3 regions of the Arthrobacter sp. TmtSoilC77 genome follow, and region 1 is predicted to be linked to each of the others. Evidence: riboswitches for the same ligand, from Rfam matches in the RefSeq annotation. Region 1 holds a riboswitch; each other region holds the start of a gene.
The links. Region 1 has a riboswitch for glycine ahead of gcvP (aminomethyl-transferring glycine dehydrogenase). Riboswitches for the same ligand answer to the same signal wherever they lie in the genome.
Positions count from the first base shown of each region.

Region 2: linked by a shared signal. The riboswitch ahead of cycA (D-serine/D-alanine/glycine transporter) and the one ahead of gcvP (aminomethyl-transferring glycine dehydrogenase) in region 1 are both predicted to bind glycine.
Region 3: linked by a shared signal. The riboswitch ahead of gcvP (aminomethyl-transferring glycine dehydrogenase) and the one ahead of gcvP (aminomethyl-transferring glycine dehydrogenase) in region 1 are both predicted to bind glycine.

Region 1 covers NZ_AP046050.1:4,575,310-4,583,091, reverse strand. Annotated here, with positions in the region: gene speB (agmatinase) at 1-688, opposite strand, end outside; gene AC6I99_RS21210 (PucR family transcriptional regulator) at 866-2,380, shown strand; glycine riboswitch at 2,455-2,553, shown strand; gene gcvP (aminomethyl-transferring glycine dehydrogenase) at 2,702-5,569, shown strand; gene gcvT (glycine cleavage system aminomethyltransferase GcvT) at 5,582-6,718, shown strand; gene gcvH (glycine cleavage system protein GcvH) at 6,739-7,122, shown strand; gene glyA (serine hydroxymethyltransferase) at 7,119-7,782, shown strand, end outside.
Region 2 covers NZ_AP046050.1:903,075-910,856, forward strand. Annotated here, with positions in the region: gene AC6I99_RS04320 (MFS transporter) at 1-64, shown strand, start outside; tRNA gene AC6I99_RS04325 (tRNA-Ser) at 142-229, opposite strand; gene AC6I99_RS04330 (prolyl oligopeptidase family serine peptidase) at 374-2,635, opposite strand; gene AC6I99_RS04335 (FAD/NAD(P)-binding protein) at 2,696-4,681, shown strand; glycine riboswitch at 4,756-4,854, shown strand; gene cycA (D-serine/D-alanine/glycine transporter) at 5,000-6,487, shown strand; gene AC6I99_RS04345 (ExeM/NucH family extracellular endonuclease) at 6,568-7,782, opposite strand, start outside.
Region 3 covers NZ_AP046050.1:1,049,014-1,056,795, forward strand. Annotated here, with positions in the region: gene AC6I99_RS04960 (amidohydrolase) at 1-740, opposite strand, end outside; gene AC6I99_RS04965 (cyclodeaminase/cyclohydrolase family protein) at 849-1,499, shown strand; gene AC6I99_RS04970 (MFS transporter) at 1,534-3,084, opposite strand; gene AC6I99_RS04975 (TetR/AcrR family transcriptional regulator) at 3,158-3,697, shown strand; glycine riboswitch at 3,790-3,887, shown strand; gene gcvP (aminomethyl-transferring glycine dehydrogenase) at 4,073-6,940, shown strand; gene gcvT (glycine cleavage system aminomethyltransferase GcvT) at 6,954-7,782, shown strand, end outside.

The DNA.
Region 1 (7,782 bases):
CCTTCACCTGCTGGATTGCGGCCGGGACACCGATGACATCCAGGTCCGAGCAGCGGATGATCTGGAACCCGAACTCGTGGTCCCTGAGGAAGTCATTGCGGTCATACACCGGGCCACGGATGCCGACGTGCATCGACTTGTCCTCCACAAGGAGGCCTTCCTCGAACGCCCGCCGGAAGATGGTTCCGTGCGTAATGGGCTGGTCAAAGTACGTGTCCCATGTATCCAGGTGGGCATCGAAATGCAGCAAAGCCACCGGACCATGGACCTTGTTCAGGGCCCTGAGCATCGGCAGGGCAATCGTGTGGTCGCCGCCGATCGAGATCAGCCGCTTGTCTTGGCTGATGAGGGGCAACGCCTGCTCCTCGATCTCACGAACAGCGCGGGTGATGTCGTAGGGCGTGCAGGCGATGTCGCCGGCGTCCACAACCTGGGCTTCGTAAACGGGTTCGACGTCGAGCTCCGGGTGGTAGCCCGGGCGCAGGAGACGCGAGGCCTCGCGAACCGCGGCAGGACCGAAACGGGCGCCGGGCCGGAAGGAAGTTCCGCCGTCGAACGGTACGCCGACAATCGCAATGTCATAGTCCGGGACGCGGTCAATTTGGGGGAGGCGGGCGAAGGTGCCGAGTCCGGCATACCGGGGGACTTTGGTTGCGTCGACAGGGCCGATGGGCTTGTGGATTGTCATTGCCGGTTCCTTGGTGTGAGGGGTGCTCGCCATTGAGCGGGAAGTAAGTAATTCCATTCTTGGTGACGCGGGTCACGGCGAATAGCGGTACATTGACTACAAATGGCCCAGACGCTTAGACAAATGTCTAAAGGTCCCGAACGGGCCCCGGAAATCATAGAGTCAGGACCCCATCCGATGGCAATCACGGTCGCCGAACTCGTGGCTGAACCCCAACTCGGGCTCAGCCTTCTGGCCGGTGACGCAGGCCGCGACAACCGGATCACCTGGGCCCACACCTCCGATCTGCCCAGGCTCTGGGAATGGGTCACAGGCGGCGAGCTGATGATGACGAATGGGCTGTCGATTCCGGCCGATGCCGCGGGACAAGTGGCGCTCGCCGAGGCCCTTATGGACAGCGGGGCAAGCGCCTTGGCCATCGGCGAGAAGATGCACGCGCCTCCGCTGACGCCGGAGTTCCTGGCGGCCTGCAATCGGCTGCCGCTGCCGCTCATCAACATCCCCTACCCGCTGCCGTTCATCGCGATCGCCCGCTCGGTTGCCGAGTCCTCCCTGCTCGAAGAGTCCCGGCGCTTGCGGCAGACGGCCAGGGTTTACGACCTGCTCCGAACGGCCGGCGCCTCGGAGGACCATTGGCAGAGCCTGGTCCAACGGCTCGCCACCGAACTGGATGCGGAGCTGTTCGTGGTGGACCGCCGCTGCCTGCATCCCTGGCATCCGGAGGGACAGCCGGTCCCACGGTTCCTTGCCGATGAATGGGCTCCGCTTTCCGGGCAGGTGTCCTTGGCGGGTAAGAACTTCCAGTGGCACCGGATCCGGGGCCGGCACGTGCTGACCATGGACATCCCGACCCACGCCAACGCGCTCCTCGTGGTGCTGCCCAACAGCGAACCGCACCCGGACGCCGTCGTACTTCTGCACGCCGCAACGGTGCTGGGTCTGCAACTTTCGCGCATCGTCCTGTCGCTGGAAGGCCGACATCGGCTGGCGGGTGAGTTCCTGCTGCAGGCCATGGATGGGAGATTGGGGGCGGCCGAGATGGAGAGCCGGCTGGCCGGTTTTGATGTTCCGCCCCAGGATTTCCTGCTCGCCTCGCTCTACGCGGACGCCGGCGATAAAGCAGCGGACGACGGCGACAGGCTGGCTAACGTGCACATCGAACTGTGGCGGCACGGGGTTGCGTCGGCTTCCCTGAAGCGGAATAACCGGCTCCACGTCGTGGTCCCTGCTGATGTGCCGGACGACATCCTGGTTCATTGTGCCGGGGCGGATGCCGCGATCGGGATCAGCGCTCCGGCGGGTGTGGCGGGCATTCAGCGCGCGCTGCAGGAGTCACTGTGGGCGCTCGGATCGGCCCGGGCGAACAAGCTTGGCCTGGCCCGCTACGCGCAGGGACCATCATGGCTGGGGCTGACGGGTTTCGAGGAAGGAACTGCGCTGGTCCGGCGCCTCCTCGGCCCGATTTTCGATTACGAGCAGAGCCAGGAAGGCGATCTCATCGTCACGCTGAGGACCTATTTGGACTCGCAGCGTTCCTGGCAAAAAACCGCCGCTGCCCTGTTCGCGCACCGGCAAACCATCATCTATCGGATACGGAAAATCGGCGAATTGACGGGGCTGGACATGGGTGAAACCTCCACTGTTGCCCAGTTGTGGTTCGCTCTCCAGATCCACGAGGCAATGCACCGGTAGGTATCCCTTGCTTGCGCTTTTTCCGGATAACCCGCTATGGTGTGAACCGTGTCACTGACGTGACGCAATGCTTTTGATCTGTGGCGGGAGAGTCCTGCCGGTACATCCAGTCAGGCGCCGTAGGAGCAAATCCTCCCCAGGAATCTCTCAGGCCCACGTACCGCCACGGCGAGGCAACTCTGGAAAGCAGTCCAGGTAACTGGGCTCACCGACGGTGCAAGCAGGCAACCATTCCTGCGGAATCTCTCAGGTCCAATACAGAGCGGGGAGGAACCCACATCATCGTGGCGCACATAGGGCGCCTGAATCATGGAGTTCCTCTTGACTGTTCAATCAACCCCCACCGCTTTCGCGGACCGGCACATCGGCGCCCGCCGTCAGGCCGACGTTGACACCATGCTCAAGGCAATCGGCTACGACTCCGTAGACGGCCTGGTAGATGTTGCGGTCCCCGATTCCATCCGGCAAGCCACGCCGCTGACGCTCCAGGCCGCCCTTAGCGAGACCCAGGTCCTCGCCGAGCTCCGCAAGCTTGCGTCCAAGAACAAGACCGCCATCCAGCTGATCGGCCAGGGCTACTACGACACCGTTACGCCGCCGGTTATCCGACGCAACATCCTGGAAGCTCCGGCTTGGTACACGGCGTACACGCCTTACCAGCCCGAGATTTCGCAGGGCCGCCTCGAAGCTCTCCTGAACTTCCAGACCATGGTCCAGGACCTCACCGGACTTCCCGTGGCCAACGCTTCGCTGCTGGATGAAGCCACTGCTGTGGCCGAGGCTGTGCTGCTGATGCGTCGTGCCAACAAGTCCAAGACCGCGAAGGACGGCAAGACCGTCCTGGACGCCGACCTCCTCCCGCAGACCATCGCCATCGTGAAGGGCCGCGCCGAGGCGCTCGGCTTCGAGGTGGAGATTGCCGACCTCTCCGCCGGGCTTCCCGACGGCGAGATCAACGGCATCGTCCTGCAGCAGCCCGGCGTTTCGGGCCGCGTTTTCGACCACTCCGGCGTGATCGCTGACGCCAAGGAGCGCGGCGCGCTGGTCACTGTCGCTGCCGACCTTTTGGCGCTCACCCTCATCACGCCCCCGGGCGAGCAGGGCGCCGACATCGCCGTCGGAACTGCGCAGCGCTTTGGTGTTCCGCTGTTCTTCGGCGGCCCCCACGCTGCGTACATGGCAGTCCGCGAAGGCATGGAGCGCACGCTCCCGGGCCGCATCGTCGGCGTCTCCAAGGACAACGCCGGAGTCCCGGCCTACCGCCTGGCCCTTCAGACCCGCGAGCAGCACATCCGCCGCGAAAAGGCCACGTCCAACATCTGCACCGCGCAGGCACTGCTCGCCATCGTGGCGTCGATGTACGCGGTTTACCACGGTCCGGAAGGCCTGAAGGCGATCGCCGAAAGCGTGCACGGCCACGCCCGCACGCTGGCCACTGCCCTCAAGACCGCCGGCCGTGAACTCGTGTCTGAATCCTTCTTCGACACCCTCACTGTCCGCGTACCCGGCAAGGCTGACAAAGTCATCGCCGCCGCCGAAGCCCGCGGTATCAACCTGCGTCGCATCGATGCTGACACGGTTGGCGTTTCCCTCGATGAAACCACGACGCCGGAGGTCCTCTCTGCGGTAGCCGTCGCTTTTGGTGCCGGTCCGGTGAAGGACGCTTCCGGGTTTGAGCTGCCCTCAGACGTGGTCCGAACCAGTGATTTCCTGCAGCACCCCGTGTTCAACACGCACCGTTCCGAGACGCAGCTGTTGCGCTATATCCGCAAGCTGTCCGACCGGGACCTCGCACTGGATCGCACCATGATCCCGCTGGGTTCCTGCACCATGAAGCTCAACGCTACAGCTGAGATGGAAGCAATCTCCTGGCCGGAGTTCGCCTCGATCCACCCGTTCGCTCCGGATCACCAGACCGCTGGGTGGCGCGAGCTCATTGAAGGACTGGAAGCCGACCTCACTGAGATCACCGGCTACGACCAGGTCTCCATCCAGCCGAACGCCGGTTCGCAGGGTGAGCTCGCCGGCCTCCTTGCGATCCGCGGCTACCACCTTTCCCGCGGCGACGAGCAGCGCAACGTGTGCCTGATCCCTGCTTCTGCGCACGGCACCAACGCGGCCTCGGCTGTGCTCGCCGGCATGAAGGTAGTAGTGGTGGCCACCGCTCCCGATGGCACCATCGACCACGTGGATCTCAAAGCCAAGATCGAAGCCAACCGGGACGCCCTTTCGGCCATCATGATCACCTACCCGTCCACGCACGGTGTTTACGACGCCGACGTCCGGGAAGTTTGCGACGCGATCCACGAAGCCGGCGGCCAGGTGTACGTTGACGGCGCAAACCTCAACGCACTCGTTGGGCTCGCCCAGCCGGGCAAGTTCGGCGGCGATGTATCCCACCTGAACCTGCACAAGACTTTCTGCATCCCGCACGGCGGCGGTGGACCCGGTGTTGGTCCGGTTGCGGCAAAGGCACACCTGGCACCGTTCATGCCCGGGGATGCGAACAATGTTTCATCTGAAGGTGGCGTGGCCATCTCTGCATCCCGCTACGGCTCCGCCGGTGTGCTCCCGATTTCCTGGGCTTACGTGAAGCTCATGGGTGGCCAGGGGCTCACCGAAGCCACCAAGTCCGCGCTGCTTGCTGCGAACTACGTTGCCTCCCGCTTGGATGAGCACTTCCCGGTTCTTTACACCGGCGAAGGCGGTCTTGTTGCCCACGAGTGCATCCTGGATCTCCGCGAACTGACTGCCCGCACCGGCGTCACGGCTGAGGACGTGGCCAAGCGCCTCATCGACTTCGGTTTCCACGCTCCCACCTTGGCGTTCCCGGTTGCGGGCACTTTGATGGTGGAGCCGACCGAGTCCGAGGACCTTGCCGAGATCGACCGCTTCATTGAAGCCATGATCACCATCCGTGCCGAAATCGAGCAGGTTGCCACCGGCGATTTCACTGTTGAGAACTCGCCGCTGCGCAACGCGCCGCACACGGCTGCCGCCGTCGTGAGTTCTGCATGGGACCGCGACTACACGCGGGAGCAGGCAGCGTTCCCCGTCCACCACCTTAAGCAGGACAAGTACTTCCCGCCGGTCGGACGCATTGACGGCGCTGCTGGCGACCGCAACCTGGTGTGCTCCTGCCCACCCCTTGAAGCGTTCGAGGACAACACCGCAGACTTCGAGAACTAAAGGACTGACTCAATGACTGAGAACTACACCGCTCTCTACGAGCAGCACAAAAAAGCCGGGGCCTCGTTCACGGACTTCGGCGGCTGGCAGATGCCGCTCAAGTACGAGTCCGAGCTCGCCGAACACCACGCAGTCCGTAACGCAGCTGGCCTCTTCGACCTCTCCCACATGGGCGAAGTGTGGGTCACCGGTCCCGAAGCTGCTGCCTTCCTTGACTTCGCGCTGGTGGGCAAGCTGTCCGCCGTCGCGGTGGGCAAAGCCAAGTACTCGTTGATCTGCAACGCCGACGGCGGCATCATCGACGACCTCATCACCTACCGCCGCCCTTCTCCCGAAGAAGGCGTGGATCAGTACCTCGTGGTCCCCAACGCGGGCAATGCCAAGGTAGTTGCGGCAGCTCTGCTGGAGCGGGCCGCCAGCTTCGACGTCGTGGTTGAGGACGCCTCGGCTGAGACGTCGCTGATCGCAGTCCAGGGTCCGAACGCGGAAGCCATTCTGCTGACCTTGGTTCCGGCAGAGCAGCACGCCCTCGTGACCGAGCTGAAGTACTACGCGGCTGTTGAGGTTGAGGTCAACGGGCAGGACTTGTTGCTTGCCCGCACCGGTTACACCGGCGAAGACGGCTTCGAGATCTACATCCCGAACGTTGACGCAGCAGGCCTTTGGGAAGCACTCCTCGAGGTGGGCGAGGGCCACGGCCTCATCCCCGCGGGTCTTGCAGCCCGCGACTCCCTTCGCCTCGAAGCCGGCATGCCGCTCTACGGCAACGAGCTCTCCCGCTACGTCAACGCCTACGCCGCAGGACTTGGCCCGGTGGTTTCCCTGGCCAAGGAAAGCGACTTCATCGGCAAGGAAGCCCTGGCTGCGATCAAGGCAGCCGGCGTCGGATCGACCATCGGACAGAAACTGGTCGGCCTCAAGGGAACCGGCCGACGTGCAGCCCGCGCCCATTACTCGGTCCTCAAGGACGGCTCGCTCATCGGCGAAGTCACCTCCGGCCAGCCGAGCCCGACGCTCGGTTACCCGATCGCCCTGGCGTATGTCGACGTCGAGCATTCCACACCGGGCACGGTCGTCGAGGTGGACCTCCGCGGAAAAGCTGAGCAGTTCGAGATCGTTCAGCTGCCGTTCTACAAGCGCCAAAAATAGCCACGAGAGAAGGAACTGGAATGAGCAAAGTAGTTGCCGAGCTGAAGTACTCGGCTGAGCATGAATGGGTTGCTTCGGATGGAGCGGGGCCTGTGGGGATTGGGATCTCTGCGGTTGCTGCGGATGCCTTGGGCGACATTGTGTACGTTGACCTGCCTGAGGTCGGTTCCACTGTGACTGCAGGCGAGACCTGCGGCGAGGTCGAGTCCACCAAGTCGGTCTCGGACCTGTACTCGCCGGTGACAGGTGAGGTGACCGAGATCAATGACGCCGTTGTCAGCGATCCGGCCCTGATCAACAACGACCCCTACGGTGCCGGCTGGCTGTTCAAGGTGGCGGCCACGGAAGAAGGCCCGCTCATGTCGGCTGAGGAATACGCTGCAACAAACGGTGGCGAACTGTGAACCCGGCAGTCGTGACTGAGTTCGCGCAGGTTGTGTCGGCGTCGTTGGACGCCCAGCTTTCCGAGCTGGATCCGGAGATCGCCGCGAAGATCGACGACGAACTGGGCCGCCAGCGCGACGGCCTGGAAATGATCGCCTCAGAGAACCACACGGCCGTTGCCGTGATGCAGGCGCAGGGCTCGGTACTGACCAACAAGTACGCCGAGGGCTACCCGGGCAAGCGGTACTACGGCGGTTGCGAGCACGTCGACGTGATCGAGCAGCTCGCGATCGACCGCATCAAGTCCCTCTTCGGTGCCGGGTTCGCGAACGTCCAGCCACACTCCGGTGCGCAGGCGAACGCCTCAGTGATGCACGCGCTGATCAAGCCGGGCGACACCATCATGGGCCTCAACCTTGCCCACGGCGGCCACCTCACGCACGGTATGCGGATCAACTTCTCCGGCAAGCTCTACAACGTGGTCCCCTACGGCGTCCGCGAGGACACCCACACGGTGGACATGGCCGAAGTCGAACGCCTGGCGCAGGAGCACAAGCCGGCGCTGATCGTCGCCGGCTGGTCCGCTTACGCGCGGCAGCTGGATTTCGCTGAGTTCCGCCGGATTGCCGACTCCGTGGGTGCCTACCTCATGGTGGACATGGCGCACTTCGCAGGACTGG
Region 2 (7,782 bases), 3.7 Mb from region 1:
GGACAGTCTGACCCTGCAGCGGCATGCCGGCGCGGAAGTCAGCCACGGGGCGAAGCGCAGCTAGACCGGCGCGGGCACAGGGCTCGGGGTAAAAGCCGGGTTAACGCAAAAGGTCCCGGTTCGAAAACCGGGACCAATTCGCGGAGACGGGGGGATTTGAACCCCCGGTGGAGTTGTGCCCCACACTTCATTAGCAGTGAAGCCCATTCGGCCGCTCTGGCACGTCTCCATTTGCTATTGCTAGCCCACCAAGGATACGCAGAACGTGCCGTCCAGTGCAAAACCGCCTTCGATCGGCTGCCCATTTCGATGGCTCGCTACCTGCGGGGCCGTTCGCAGGGCATTGCGTGCAGCGGGCCATCGAAACGGAACCTCAGTTGCTCCCGGCCAGCACACGCCACAGGAAGTGGTTGCTCCGGGCTTGAAGGGCGGCTGCCTGCCTGTTGTCCGAGGCGCCGGCATGTCCGCCTTCGAGTGCCTCGTGGAACCAGACATTCGGGATACCCATTGCCTGCATCCGAGCTGCCATCTTTCGGGCTTGGACGGGGCCTACCCGATCATCCGACGTCGCAGTCCAAATGAAGGTTTCGGGGTATTCGACGCCGTCGTGAAGCAGGTGATAGGGGGAGAAGGTCCGGATGAACTCCCACTGCTCAGGCAAATCCGGGTCTCCGTACTCGGCGATCCATGAATATCCGGCAGAGAGTTTGGTATAGCGGCGCATGTCCAGCAATGGCACGCCGCAGGACACTGCACCAAACAGTTCCGGGTACTGGGTCAGCATGTTGCCTACCAGCAGCCCACCATTTGAGCCGCCCACACAGCCGAGTCGACGGCGGCTGGTCACGCCGCGGGAGATCAGGTCCTGTGCCACGGCGGCGAAGTCTTCGTAGGCACGGTGCCGCTTTTCCTGCAGCGCTGCCCGGTGCCACGAGGGCCCGTATTCGCCGCCGCCACGGATGTTCGCCACAACGTACACACCGCCACGGGTGTGCGAGCCGGGACCGTCAGCCAAGGCAGCAGCCGAAGTGCGACGCTCCAGCCAAGCCCTGCCAATGGTGCCGCTGTAGGCGGGGGTGCGGGAAACTTCGAATCCGCCATAGCCTGAGAGCTGCGTGGGATTTTGTCCGTCCAGGATCAGGTCCTTGGATGCCACCTGGAAGTAGGGGACTTTGGTCCCATCCGCCGAGACAGCGAAATGCTGCTGGACCTCATAGTCGCCGTCATTGAAGAACGACGGCGATCGCTTCACCACGGCGTGCTGGCTGGTGACCCCGGCAGCTGCTCCGGCAACAGACGAACCCGTCGGCCCTGCAGTGAGGGTCCCGCGGGTGAGGGTAGTGGGCGTAGTGAAACCGGTGGCGACCAGCCAGTAGTCATTTCCGGCTCCGGATTCGTCTTCGTCGTCCACCGCGTAGGCATTGACGTCGTGAAGCGGCGGGCACGCGTCCAGGACGGTGGCAACCCAGCTGCTGTCGGAATCGACGCGGGAAGGGTCCAGCACCCTGATTTCGGAAGAGACGTCGCGCAGGACGTTGAGCAGCAGATAGTCCTTGGTCCAACTCCACGATTGCAGCGACGTGTGGTCATCCGGGGTAAACAGCACCACAAATTGGCGCGATCCAGCCAGGTAGCCCTCGAGGTCAGCGGCCAGCAGGGAACCGGCCGCGTAGGTAACGCCGGAAACGTCCCAGTCCTTCTGCGGGCGGAGCATAAGCCATTCTCGGTGGGCAATGATGTTCACGTCGGTGGGCACATCGATTTCAAGCCATGAGTCGTCGCGAAGCAGCCACGTCTTGCGGTTGTAGAAGTCGATGTAGTCTACGGCGAAGGTCCGTTCGAAGCCCGGGGTGGAGTCATGGGCCACGATGGCCAGCATGTGGTCTTCGGGGATGTCGAAGATCCGCTCTGCCTGGGCGAGGGATTGGCCGCGACGCAGCTTCACGCCGGTCCGGGCGTACGAGGAGGTGGTTGCAGGCAACCCTTCTGCCGTACTGGAGACAAGCAGTGTGTCCGCATCGAGCCAACTCACGTTGCCTTTTGCCGTGGGCAGATCGAATCCGCCGGCGGCAGGGTCAACAAAGGTGCGGGATTCGACGTCGAACTCGCGGTGCCGGTTGGCGTCACCGCCGTCGGGGGACAGCGAAACCATCGCGAAGCGGTACGTGTCCCCGTCCGAAGGACGAAGGAACCCGGCCCCATGGAACACCCATTCGACGCCTTCTGCTGCGGCGAGGGCATCGATGTCCAGCAACACGTCCCATTCGGGAGCCTCGGAGACGTAACTTTCCCAGGTAGTGCGGCGCCAAAGGCCCTTGGGGTGCTCCTGGTCCTTCCAGAAGTTGTAGTAGAAATCGCCGCGTTTGTTCACCATGGCGATCCGGTCCGTCGAATCCAGGACCTCCAGGATGCCGGCTTCAACCGCTGCGTAGTCTGCGTCCTCCAGCAAATCCTCGGTTCGCGCGTTCTGTTCCCGGACCCAGGCCAGCTGTTCTTCGCCGTGGATGTCCTCCAACCACACGTTCTCATCCGTGGGTTCGGGCGCGATGGTCGCAGCGTGGCGAGGCCCGGACTTGGTCTCCAGATCCGTGTCATTGTCAGGAAGGGGCGTCTGATCAGCTTCTGTGGTGGTCATCGCCCCATCCAAGCAACACTTTTCAACTGGAAGCAAGTCACGCAGAAGTTAGGCTTGAGCGTGGCTAAATCGCAAATCAATCGTGTTGCCCTTATTGGGGCCGGCCCCCGGGGCACGAGTGTCCTTGAGCGGCTGCTCGCGAATTGGGCTGCAGGGGCCACCAGCCGCGCGAACCGGACCGATACCGGGCAGCGCACACTGCACATCCACGTTGTGGATCCTTTCCCGCCAGCATCCGGCCATGTGTGGCAGCCGGAGCAGTCCAGGCTGTACCTGATGAACACACAGGCGTTCTATCCGACGCTCATCCCGGAAGACCCCAAACTTGCGCAGCCCCTCGCAGGCGGTTCGTTCGACCAGTGGCGCGCCGCCCGACGTCGTGATGGACAGGGGCTGAACGACGCCGAAAAGGCGGAGTTGGCCACCCTGGAGTCCCACGATTTTCCCAGCAGGGCGCTCTACGGACGGTACCTGCGGCAGACTTTGGCGGAACTGCTTCAGCGAATGCCCGACGGCGTGGAGGTCACCTTCCATGAGACGACCGCCGTAGCGGCGCGCCCGGTCCCGGCAAGCTCAGGCATCACAGGTGGGCAAGCGTTCGACGTCGAACTGGCCGACGGCACTACCCTCACCGTCGGCTCGGTGGTCCTCGCGCTGGGACACATCGAGTCACGTTTGAATCCGGAGCAGCGTTCGTTCCAACGGGCAGCCGACGAGCACGGCCTCCTCTATTTCCCGCCTGCACCGCCAGCCGACGTCGACTGGCAGCGGGTACCGGACAACGAGCCCGTCCTGGTGCGTGGGATGGGACTGAATTTCTTCGATGTCATGGGCCAGCTGACTGAGGGCCGGGGAGGCAAGTTCGTCGAAGCCGGCGTACCGGGAGCCGGAGTTCTCGAGTACCGGCCCTCGGGCAGGGAACCCAGGATTATCGCAGCATCCCGGCGCGGAACCCCGTACCGGGCCAAGGCCGGTTTGGCGGGGTATTACCCCAGCAGCATCACCATGCGTTACTTGACCGAGGCAGCAGTGGACCGGTTCAGGGCAGCCGGTATCCAGCCCGGATTCGACCACGATCTTTGGCCGCTCCTGCACCGGGACGCCTTGTGGGCCTATTACTCCACCCTGGCAAGGTCGCAGCCTGCCGCCATCCGCGATGCGGCGCAGTTCCTCGCGGACCTTGAGGACGCGTTGCAGCCCCACGCGCACACCACCGCCAACTGGGAAAGCGACGTCGCCGCCTTGGTGGACAAGCACGTGCTTGCCTCCCGCCGACTGAATGTCCGCGGACTCGCTGCGCCCTTGGCAGGCCGAACGTTCGCGTCCCGCCGGGAACTGGATCTGGCGATAACGGCCTACCTGGACGACGACGCACGACGCTCCGCACTGGGCGAAGCGGATCCCGTGAAAATGGCAATCGGCGCACTGCACACCGGCAGGGCGATCCTGAAGTCCGTCGTGGCAGACGGTGGTATCACGGACGAATCGTGGGTCGCTGAACTGAGGGGATGGTTCGAATCGTTCGTTGAAGGCCTTGCCAGCGGGGCCCCGGCACTGCGTTCGGAGCAGTTGGCTGCTCTGGCGCGTGCCGGCGTCGTGGGTTTCGTTGGACCCGACCCGAAGTTCAGTGTGGATAGGAGCGCCAAGGTTTTCCGGGCAGTCTCTCCATGGGTCCACGACGGGCCAGCGGAGGCACCCACGTTGATTGAAGCGATGTCGCCGGCCAACAGGGTGGGCATCAATATTTCTCCACTCCTGGAACAACTCATGGCTGACGGCCTTGTGCGAACCAAAATCATGATGAGTGCCGAGGGCACGCCGGTGCAGACAACCGGACTGGATGTGGAACCGCACCCGTACCGGCCTGTGGCGTCCAACGGCTCTGTGACCCGGGGGATGTATGTTTTGGGTCTGCAATTGTCGGCGACCCAGTGGGGAACGGCCATTGCTGCCGAGGCGCGTCCAGCGACCGGGAAGGCTTATGCCAGTGGCCAGCGAACCCTGCGGGATGCTGACGAAATCGCCCGTAGCATTCTGGCCAGCTAGCTGCCTTTGTTTGCGGTGTGTCCAATGCTTCGCTAGTGTGTGAGCTGCATCACCGGCAAAGTGGTGCGCGCTTTTGATCTGCGGCGGGAGAGTCCTGCCGGTACATCCCGTCAGGCGCCGTAGGAGCAAACCCTCCCCAGGAATCTCTCAGGCCCATGTACCGCCGCGGCGAGGCAACTCTGGAAAGCAGTCCGGGCATCCGGGCTCACCGAAGGTGCAAGCAGGCCATCCCTGCGGAAACTCTCAGGTCCACCTACAGAGTGGGGAGGAACCCGAATCATCGTGGCACCCAGTGCCGCCTGAACAATGGAGTTCCTCTTGACGATTCAGCGCCCACCATCCTCCGTCCCGCACCAAGCAGGCTCACCACATCTCGAACCGCACCTCGAACGGCAGCTCAGTAACCGGCACATCCAGCTGATCGCGATAGGCGGTGCAATTGGCACGGGCCTGTTCATGGGCTCGGGAAAGACCATTTCTGCCGCTGGTCCATCCGTCATTTTCGTGTACATGATCATCGGTTTCATACTCTTCTTCGTCATGCGCGCCATGGGCGAGTTGCTCCTGAGCAACCTGAACTACAAATCCTTCAGCGACTTTGCAGCGGACCTGCTGGGTCCGTGGGCAGGGTTCTTCACGGGGTGGACCTACTGGTTCTGCTGGGTCATTACCGGCATCGCCGACGTCATCGCGATCGCCGGGTACTCCAAGGAGCTCTGGCCGTCCCTTCCACTCTGGGTGCCCGGATTGATCACCATCGGCATCCTGCTGCTTCTGAACCTGGCTACGGTTAAAGCATTCGGCGAGACCGAATTCTGGTTCGCCCTCATCAAGATCGTCGCCATCGCGGCACTGATCATCGTCGGCCTGTTCATGATTTTCAGCGGCTTCCAGTCCGACGCCGGGCCGGCCAGCTTCACCAACTTGTGGAGCCACGGTGGCTTCTTCCCCAACGAATTCATGGGCTTCGTCGCCGGTTTCCAGATCGCCGTCTTCGCTTTCGTCGGCATTGAACTGGTAGGCACCACAGCCGCCGAGGCCAAGGACCCGGAGAAGAACCTGCCCAAGGCCATCAACTCGATTCCGATCCGCGTGCTGCTCTTCTATGTGGGCGCCCTCATCATCCTGATGTCCGTCACCCCGTGGACCCAGTTCGCGGCCGGCCACAGCCCATTCATTGCGATGTTCTCCCTGGCCGGCCTGGGCGCCGCGGCTACCATCGTCAACCTGGTGGTTCTCAGCTCTGCAATGTCCTCAGCCAACTCGGGTATCTACTCAACGTCCCGTATGGTTTACGGACTGGCCCAGGAAGGCGACGCACCGGCTGTGTTTGGCGCGCTCTCAAGCCGCAAAGTACCCCGCAACGCCCTGTTCCTTTCCTGCGTCCTGCTGCTGTCCGGCGTCGTCCTCATGTATGCCGGGCAGGACATCGGCAAGGCGTTCGACATGGTGACAACCGTGTCTGCTGTCTGCTTCGTGTTCGTATGGTCCATCATCCTGGCCAGCTACCTTGCATTCCGCAAGCGGCGGCCACATCTGCATGATGCTTCGGCGTTCAAAATGCCAGGCGGCGTGGTGATGGTGTGGGTGGTTTTTGCGTTCTTTGCGTTCGTGCTTTGGACCCTGACCACGCAGCCGGACACTTTTGCTGCGCTCCTGGCCACGCCGCTGTGGTTCCTGATTCTGGGGGTGGCCTGGGTCATCCTGCGTCGCCGGCCAGCGCACCTGGTTCGCTTTAGGGAGTTCCAGGCGCAGCTTGAGAAGGACGCCAAGCACACGGAGGAACCCGAGCTCGTCAAGAAGTAGGCGAAAATCCAAAAAGGTAGCCCCTCACGAGTCATCCTCGTGAGGGGCTACCTTTTTGGCGGGTCATACGAAGGGGCCGCCTAGCCCCTCAGACACTTCTGGTACTCCAACCAGGCCCACGCGTAGTGCAACCAGCCCACGGCGTCGTACCACTTGGACGGTTTGGTGGGCGGAGTGCATTGCGGAGGATTCGTGCCGCTCCCTGCAACCGTCACCAGGGCCTTTACCACGGTTCCGGACTCGACGGCGGTCAGCACCAATGTGCCACTGCCTGCAGCTGCCGCCGCGGGAACCTTGAGGTTCACTGTGGCAGTGCCGGCCGTCACCGGCACGGAGTCGAGCGTTATCGCCGCGCCCTTGCTGTCCACGAAGACGGCATTGAGAGTGTTGTTGGCCGGGCTGCCGATCGAGGTGAGATTCAGCTTGGAGATAGCGAGTGCCATGGGCTCACCCGCTTTGACCTCTACGGCGGTGGTGTTTACCAGGGCAACTGACCGGCGTGCGAAGTCCGGAGACACGGGGTTGTGCTCACGGAGGTACTTGATCCAGGCATCGCGGTCCACCAAACCGGTGTCTTTCGTGTTGCTGCCTTCCTTGAAGATGCGGAAGTTGTCGCCGCCGGTAGCCAGGAAGCTGAACGTACCGATCCTGTACTGCTTGGCGGGGTCGATGACTGCGCCGCCTACCCAGATGCCGGTGATGCGGTCGCCTTCCGGGCGCGCGGCGTCGTAGGTGTAGTTGACGTTCCTGGAAAGTCCAAGCTGCTGGTAAGGGCGGCTGGGAACTGTTCCGTCAACGTTGGTCTGCCACTGCTGCTCAAGAAGGGTCTTGAACTGGGCGCCAGTGAGGGAGGTAGTCCACAGGTTGTTCACGAAGGGCAGGACCGCGTTGGCCTCGGCGTAGGTGATGGTGCCGTCCGGTGCGTAGTAGAGCTCGTTACGCAGGCCGCCCGGGTTCACGACGCCTATCTCCGCAGCAGCCAGTTCAGGCGCCTGGAGCGTGTCCACCAAGGAGTCCGCGACCAGGTTTCCGAGGGTGGATTCGTTCGCGCGGTCGTCCCGCTTGGGGGAGCCGCCAGCCGGATCCGGAGTGAAGGCGGTGGTGATATCAGCTGTCACTGCGCCCACCGGCTGATTCCCGAACACGGCAGCATCGGCAAGAGCCTTGTCCACGATCGCCTTGACTGCGGCCACGCGAGGATAGGCGGCAACGAGGCTTTCCGAAGTGTCCGTGGTCCGATCCACCACGGCAGCTTTATAGCTTGTGACCGAATGCGTGGTGGTATCGATGGTGAG
Region 3 (7,782 bases), 3.5 Mb from region 1:
ATGATGTTGTTCTTTGTTCCCGAATGGATTTGCCCAACGGTAACCACTGCAGAATCGCTGGCGGCCAGTTCCCGGGACACCACTCCCTGCAGGCGCATGGTGGCTGCCGCAGCCATGAGGACTGGATCAACGGTGGTTTCAGGCCGGGAGCCATGGCCGCCGCGCCCATGCAACGTCACGTTGAGGGAATCCGCTGAAGCCATGGCCACGCCGGAACGGATGCCGAACCATCCGGCAGGAAAGGGCGCCACGTGCTGGCCGAGGACCACGTCCGGCTTGGGGACCAGGTCAAAGAGCCCATCCGCCACCATGGCCTGGGCGCCGCCGCCCCATTCTTCGGCCGGCTGGAAGACCGCGATCAGCGTGCCCTGCCAGTCCTGCCGCTTTGCGGCCAACGCTTCCACTGCTCCGAGGAGGCAGCTGACATGTACGTCGTGTCCGCACGCATGCATGATCGGCACCTCACGGCCTTCATGGTCGACGCCGACTGCCGCACTTGCGTAGTCCAGCCCGGTGTCCTCCTTGACCGGTAACGCGTCCATATCCGCACGAAGCATCACCACGGGTCCAGGGCCATTGTCCAGGACTCCTACAACCCCCGTTTTCCCCACGCTGCGGTGGACCAGCAGCCCCAAGTCCTCAAGGTGTCCGCTGATGATCCCGGCTGTTCTGACCTCTTGGAAGGAAAGCTCCGGGTTCGAGTGCAGATCACGGTAGAGGGCTTCCAGGTCAATGCTCATGGGGAATTTTCCTTAACAGGTCGACGCCGCAGGGTCTGGCCAGTGTATCGACGTCATCAGGCAACGACGCCGACCCACACCTTTGCGCTTCAGGGCAAACTTGGTTGCATGGAATCTTCACAAGAGATCACTACCCAAGGCTCAACAGTCGAGGATTGGACCAAGGCCCTGGCAGAGTCCAGCGGATCACCGGGTGGAGGCGCGGGAACCGGCGTGATGCTGGCCGTTGCAGCGTCCCTGGCGTCCATGGTCGCAGGTTACACAGAGGCGCCCGGGCGGGAATTGGCCGAGCTGCACGTCCGGGCCCGCTCCCTCCGCGAAGCCGCCCTTAAGCTGGCTGACGAGGACGCAACGGCGTCGAAGGCTTTCGGTGCGGCCTTCCGGCTTGATCCTGGTCCGGACCGGGAGCAGGCAATCCACCGCGCATCCGTCGATGCTGCCAAGGCCTCCGCTGTGCTCGGCGACCATGCCATCGACGCCATCGAGGACCTGGGATGGCTTGCTGCCCACGGGAACCCAGCACTCATTGCCGACGTCGTGGTGGGGTTTGGAGCCCTCAGGGCAGCCATCGCAGGAGCCCGCACCAACGTGAGCTTTGATCTCGGATCGCTCAGATCCGCAGGCGCGACGCTTGATGAAATCAAGGAAAAGCACCCTGGATTGTGGGCAACGGTAGGCCGGCTCAGCGATGCCCTGGACCGGATTGACGAGCTGGTGGCCGCCGTAGATGACAAGGCTGCACCTACTGACGGCCACTGATTCCCGACGGAACGCCGGCCTACTGCACGCTCGCTTACCGCGCCTTGGGCACCCTGCGGAGCACGACGGCGGCAAGCACTGCCGCTCCGGCCATCAGTACCAGCCCAATCGCCGCAGTGATGTGGACGCCGGACTCGAAGGCTACCCGGGCGGCGGCTGTCAGTGCATCGGACAATGGAGCGGGTAGTGCAGCTGCGGCATCCACGGCGCCGGCCAGCGTTTCACCCGCGTTCCCTGCCGCCTGCGTGGACAAGCCCTCCGGGATGACGAGGTTGTGCTGGTAGGACGCGGTGAGGATAGAGCCCAGCACGGCCGTTCCCAGGAGCGAACCCAGTTCGTATCCGGTTTCGGAAATTGCGGACGCCGCTCCGGACTTGTCGGCCGGTACGGAGCCGAGGATGAGGTCGTTGGAGATGGTCTCCGCTGCGCCAACGCCAACGGCCAGGACAGTCAAAGCTGACAAGAGGAACATCGGTCCGCTGCCGTGGTCACCCACAGCCACCACTAAATAGCCTGCAGCGCTGAGGGTAAGTCCGCCGGCCACTACGAATCCCGGCCGGATGCGCTTTACCAGCGGGACCACCACCAGGCCGGCGACGACCGTTGCCAGGAGCGCCGGAATCATTGCAATGCCCGCTTCCATGGGGGACTGGCCTTCAACCAGCTGCAAGTGCTGGGCGAAGAAGTAGATGAAGCCCGTCATGGAAAACAAGGACAGGACGTTGGCCACGATCGCCGTGCTGAACACCCTGTTGCTGAACAGGCGGACATCCAGCATTGGGTTCTCAAGTTGGCGCTGGCGACGGACAAACAGAACGCCCATCACCAGGCCGAAGACCATGAAGGCCGCTGCCGACACCCCGAATCCGTGAACAGCGAATTCCTTGATGCCGTACACGAACGGAGCCATCGTGATCACGGACAGCCCGATACTGGGCACGTCAACGCGGCCGGGGTTGGCGTCCTTGGATTCGGGAATGAGGACCCTGCCGAAGGCGAGGAGCGGCAGGAGCAGGAAGGTCGCCACCAGGAAGACAGCACCCCACCAGAAGTGCTCAACCAGCCAGCCACCGAAGATCGGGCCAAGGGCAGCGCCACCAGAGAATCCGGCGGCCCATACGGCGATCGCGAGCCGCCGGCGGTTCGGATCAGCAAAGATGTTCCGGATCAGGGACAGGGTTGAAGGCATCAGCATCGCGCCGAACACGCCAAGTGCTGCGCGGCCGGCAATCAGCCATTCCGCGGAAGGCGCGAACGCCGTAGCAGCCGAAACCGCAGCGAAGCCGGTGCTGCCGATCAGCAGCAGCCGCCGTCGTCCGATCCTGTCGCCCAGGTTGCCCATGGAAACCAGCAACGCCGCCAACACGAGCGGGTAGGCGTCGATGATCCATAGGAGCTGCACGCCACCCACGTCCAGGGAGCGGGCAATTTCGGGCAGGGCGAACGTGAGCGCGGTGTTGTCGACGGCCACCAGCAGCACCGGGAACATCAGGAGTGCCAGGGCCGTCCAGTCGCGCCAAGGTGCGCCTCCACCCATGACGGGACGAGCGGAACGGGGAGCTTGGGTCGAGGACGGCGTGAACATGACAGCTACTGTACCGTCCAGACGGTACAGTTTCAAATTAAGCGCCGTCGACCCCGTAGGGAATGATGTACACATGCCACGAAAACCAGTTGCCAGGGATGCGGTCCTGGATGCCTACGAAGCCCTCCTCATCGAGGTGGGGGAGCGGGCCGCCACCCTCGATGCCGTTGCCAAGCGGGCGGGCGTCTCCAAGGGCGGGCTGCTTTATCACTTCCCCAGCAAGGAATCGCTGATCAGCGCCCTGCTTGAGCGCCTGGATCGGTTGGCTCAGGAAGACGTCGAGCAAATGAAGGCTGCGCCGGACGGCTCTGCGGTTTACTTCATCCGCTCCTCCCTATGGGCGGGAACCCCCATGGATCGGGCTTTGGTCGCTGCCACAAGACTGGCCGAAGTTGCGCATGAGGAGACCCGCCGCAGGTTTGCCGGAATCCAGCAGCAGTGGTTGGACGTCCTGGCCGAGGATGTTGGTCCGGAGGTTGCCAAAGCCGTCAGTTACATGGGCGACGGCCTGTATTTCAATGCCATGTTCGAGGGTGGCCAGGAAGGCGGCAAGGCCGGGCGGGAGGCCGACGTCGAGATCCTCCTTGGCATCCTGGACCGGCTCCGCAAGTAGCGGGCCATCCATTTGCGGCGACGCCCCCGACGTAGGACAATTGAGCCTTGTGGTGCGTCTTCACAGGGGCCCGCAAAAATTGAATATGCCTTTGATCTGCGGCGGGAGAGTCCCGCAAGCAAGTGATGCGGGCGCCGTAGGAGCAAACCCTCCCCAGGAATCTCTCAGGCCCACGCACCGCCGCGGCGAGGCAACTCTGGAAAGTAGCAGGCCTTTTGCCGCGCCCTCTTGGCGCGGAAGAAGTGCTGTGCTCACCGACGGTGCAAGCGATCGTTGTTCAAGCAACACGCGGAAACTCTCAGGTCCAATACAGAGCGGGGAGGAACCCGAGCCGCTGTGGCGTACCCAACGCCGCCCAAGTAATGGAGTTCCTTCGTGACGGTTAGTTCAGCCTCCACCACCTTCGTCGACCGGCACATTGGCGCCCGCCGCCAGGCCGACATTGAAACCATGCTCAAGACGGTCGGCTACGACACCGTCGATTCTTTGGTTGATACAGCCGTTCCCAACGACATCCGCCAGGACGTTGCCCTCACCCTTGAAAACGCGCTCAGCGAAGTTGAGGTGCTGGCCGAGCTGCGCAAGCTTGCGTCCAAGAACAAGACCGCCGTCCAGATGATCGGCCAGGGCTACTACGACACCGTCACGCCGCCGGTTATCCGACGCAACATCCTGGAATCCCCGGCCTGGTACACCGCGTACACGCCCTACCAGCCGGAAATCTCCCAGGGCCGCCTCGAAGCTCTGCTGAACTTCCAGACAATGGTCCAGGACCTCGTGGGCCTGCCGATCGCCAACGCCTCCCTGCTGGACGAAGCAACGGCAGTGGCCGAAGCCGTGCTGATGATGCGCCGCGCCAACAAGAACAAGGCCGCCCATGACGGCAAGACGGTCCTCGACGCCGACTGCCTTCCCCAGACCATTGCCATCGTGAAGGGCCGTGCCGAGGCACTCGGCTTCGAGGTTGAGGTCGCTGACCTTTCGCTCGGCCTCCCGGAAGGCGCCATCAACGGCGTCGTCCTGCAGCAGCCCGGCGTTTCCGGCCGCGTGTTCGATCACTCCGCCGTCATCGCTGACGCCAAGGAACGTGGCGCGCTCGTCACCGTGGCTGCAGACCTGCTCTCGCTGACGCTCATCACGCCTCCGGGCGAGCAGGGCGCCGATATCGCCGTCGGCTCCGCCCAGCGCCTGGGCGTTCCGCTGTTCTTCGGCGGCCCCCACGCCGCCTACATGGCCGTCCAGAAGGGCCTCGAGCGTTCCATGCCGGGCCGTCTGGTGGGCGTTTCCAAGGACGACGCCGGTGTCCCCGCTTACCGCTTGGCGCTGCAGACCCGTGAGCAGCACATCCGGCGCGAGAAGGCCACGTCCAACATCTGCACGGCCCAGGCCCTGCTTGCCATCGTCGCGTCCATGTACGCCGTCTATCACGGTCCCGAAGGCCTGAAGGCAATCGCCGAGACCGCCCACGGTCACGCGCGCACGCTTGCAGCGTCCCTGAAGGGCGCCGGCGTCGAGGTCCTTCACGGTTCCTTCTTCGACACCATCACCGTCCGCGTTCCCGGCAAGGCTGCCGGGATCGTTGCCGCTGCCGAGGCCAAGGGAATCAACCTGCGCAGCATTGACGCTGATCTGGTGGGCATTTCTGTTGACGAGACCACTACCTCAGAGATTGTCGGCGGCGTCCTGGATGTCTTCGGCGCCTCGGTCACCGAATCCGCTGAAGGTTTTGCGCTGGAATCTTCCGTTGAGCGTACGAGCGACTTCATGCAGCACCCGGTATTCAACACGCACCGCTCCGAAACCCAGCTGCTGCGCTACATCCGCAAGCTTTCGGACCGCGACCTCGCACTGGACCGCACCATGATTCCGCTGGGTTCCTGCACCATGAAGCTGAACGCAACCGCCGAGATGGAAGCAATCTCCTGGCCGGAGTTCGCCTCGATCCACCCGTTCGCTCCGGACTCCCAGACCGCTGGCTGGCGTGAACTCATTGCCGACCTTGAATCCCAGCTGACCGAGATCACCGGGTACGATCAGGTTTCCATCCAGCCGAACGCCGGTTCCCAGGGTGAGCTCGCCGGCCTCCTTGCGATCCGCGGCTACCACCTTTCCCGCGGCGACGAGCAGCGCAATGTGTGCCTCATCCCTGCTTCTGCCCACGGCACCAACGCGGCCTCGGCTGTGCTCGCTGGCATGAAGGTAGTAGTGGTGGCCACCGCTCCTGATGGCACCATCGACCACGTGGATCTCAAAGCCAAGATCGAAGCCAACCGGGACGCCCTTTCGGCCATCATGATCACCTACCCGTCCACGCACGGTGTTTACGACGCCGACGTCCGGGAAGTTTGCGACGCGATCCACGAAGCCGGCGGTCAGGTCTACATCGACGGCGCAAACCTCAACGCACTCGTTGGGCTCGCCCAGCCGGGCAAGTTCGGCGGCGACGTCTCCCACCTGAACCTGCACAAGACCTTCTGCATCCCGCACGGCGGCGGTGGACCCGGTGTTGGTCCGGTTGCGGCAAAGGCACACCTGGCACCATTCATGCCTGGCGACGCTGCTTCCTGGACCGAAGGAAACGACGTTCCGATTTCGGCATCCCGTTTCGGTTCGGCCGGTGTGCTCCCGATTTCCTGGGCTTACGTGAAGCTCATGGGTGGCCAGGGGCTCACCGAAGCCACCAAGTCCGCGCTGCTTGCTGCGAACTACGTTGCCTCCCGCTTGGATGAGCACTTCCCGGTTCTTTACACCGGCGAAGGCGGTCTTGTTGCCCACGAGTGCATCCTGGATCTCCGCGAACTGACTGCCCGCACCGGCGTCACGGCTGAGGACGTGGCCAAGCGCCTCATCGACTTCGGTTTCCACGCTCCCACCTTGGCGTTCCCGGTTGCGGGCACTTTGATGGTGGAGCCGACCGAGTCCGAGGACCTCGTGGAGATCGACCGCTTCATTGAGGCCATGATCACCATCCGTGCCGAAATCGAGCAGGTTGCCACCGGCGATTTCACTGTTGAGAACTCGCCGCTGCGCAACGCGCCGCACACGGCTGCCGCCGTCGTGAGTTCTGCATGGGACCGCGACTACACGCGTGAGCAGGCCGCGTTCCCAGTCCACCACCTGAAGCAGGACAAGTACTTCCCGCCCGTCGGACGCATCGACGGCGCTGCTGGCGACCGCAACCTGGTGTGCTCCTGCCCGCCCCTTGAAGCGTTCGAGGACAACACCGCAGACTTCGAGAACTAAGGACGGTCCCGCAATGACTGAGAACTACACAGCTCTCTACGAAGAGCACAAGAAACTCGGCGCGTCCTTCACCGACTTCGGTGGCTGGCAGATGCCGCTCAAGTACTCCTCCGAGTTGGCCGAGCACCACGCAGTCCGCAAGTCCGCCGGCTTGTTCGACCTCTCCCACATGGGCGAAGTCTGGGTGACAGGACGGGACGGGGCAGCGTTCCTGGACTACGCCCTGGTGGGCAAGATCTCCGCCATGGCCGAGGGCAAGGCCAAGTACTCGCTGATCTGCCAGGAAGACGGCGGCATCATCGACGACCTCATCACGTACCGTCGCGGCGAGGACAAGTTCCTCGTGGTGCCGAACGCTGGCAACGCCAAGGTAGTGGCTGAGGCGCTGTTGGAGCGCGCAACTGGTTTTGACGTGGTTGTTCAGGACGCCTCGGCCGAGACCTCGCTGATTGCTGTCCAAGGTCCGCGCGCCGAAGCCATCCTCCTGCGCCTCGTGCCCGCAGAGCAGCACGCGCTGGTCACCGAACTGAAGTACTACGCCGCTGTTGAGGTGCCCTTCACGTTCGACGGCGGTACTCAGGACCTGCTGCTTGCCCGCACCGGCTACACCGGTGAAGACGGTTTCGAGATCTTTGTGTCCAACGACTCCGCTGCTGCCCTCTGGCAGGCCATCGCCGACGCCGCGGAAGAAGGCGAGCTCACTCCCGCTGGCCTCGCTTCCCGCGACTCCCTGCGCCTCGAAGCCGGCATGCCGCTCTACGGCAACGAACTGTCCCGCGAAGGAAACCCGTTCGCCGCAGGACTCGGTCCCGTGGTCGCACTTTCCAAAGAAGGCGACTTCG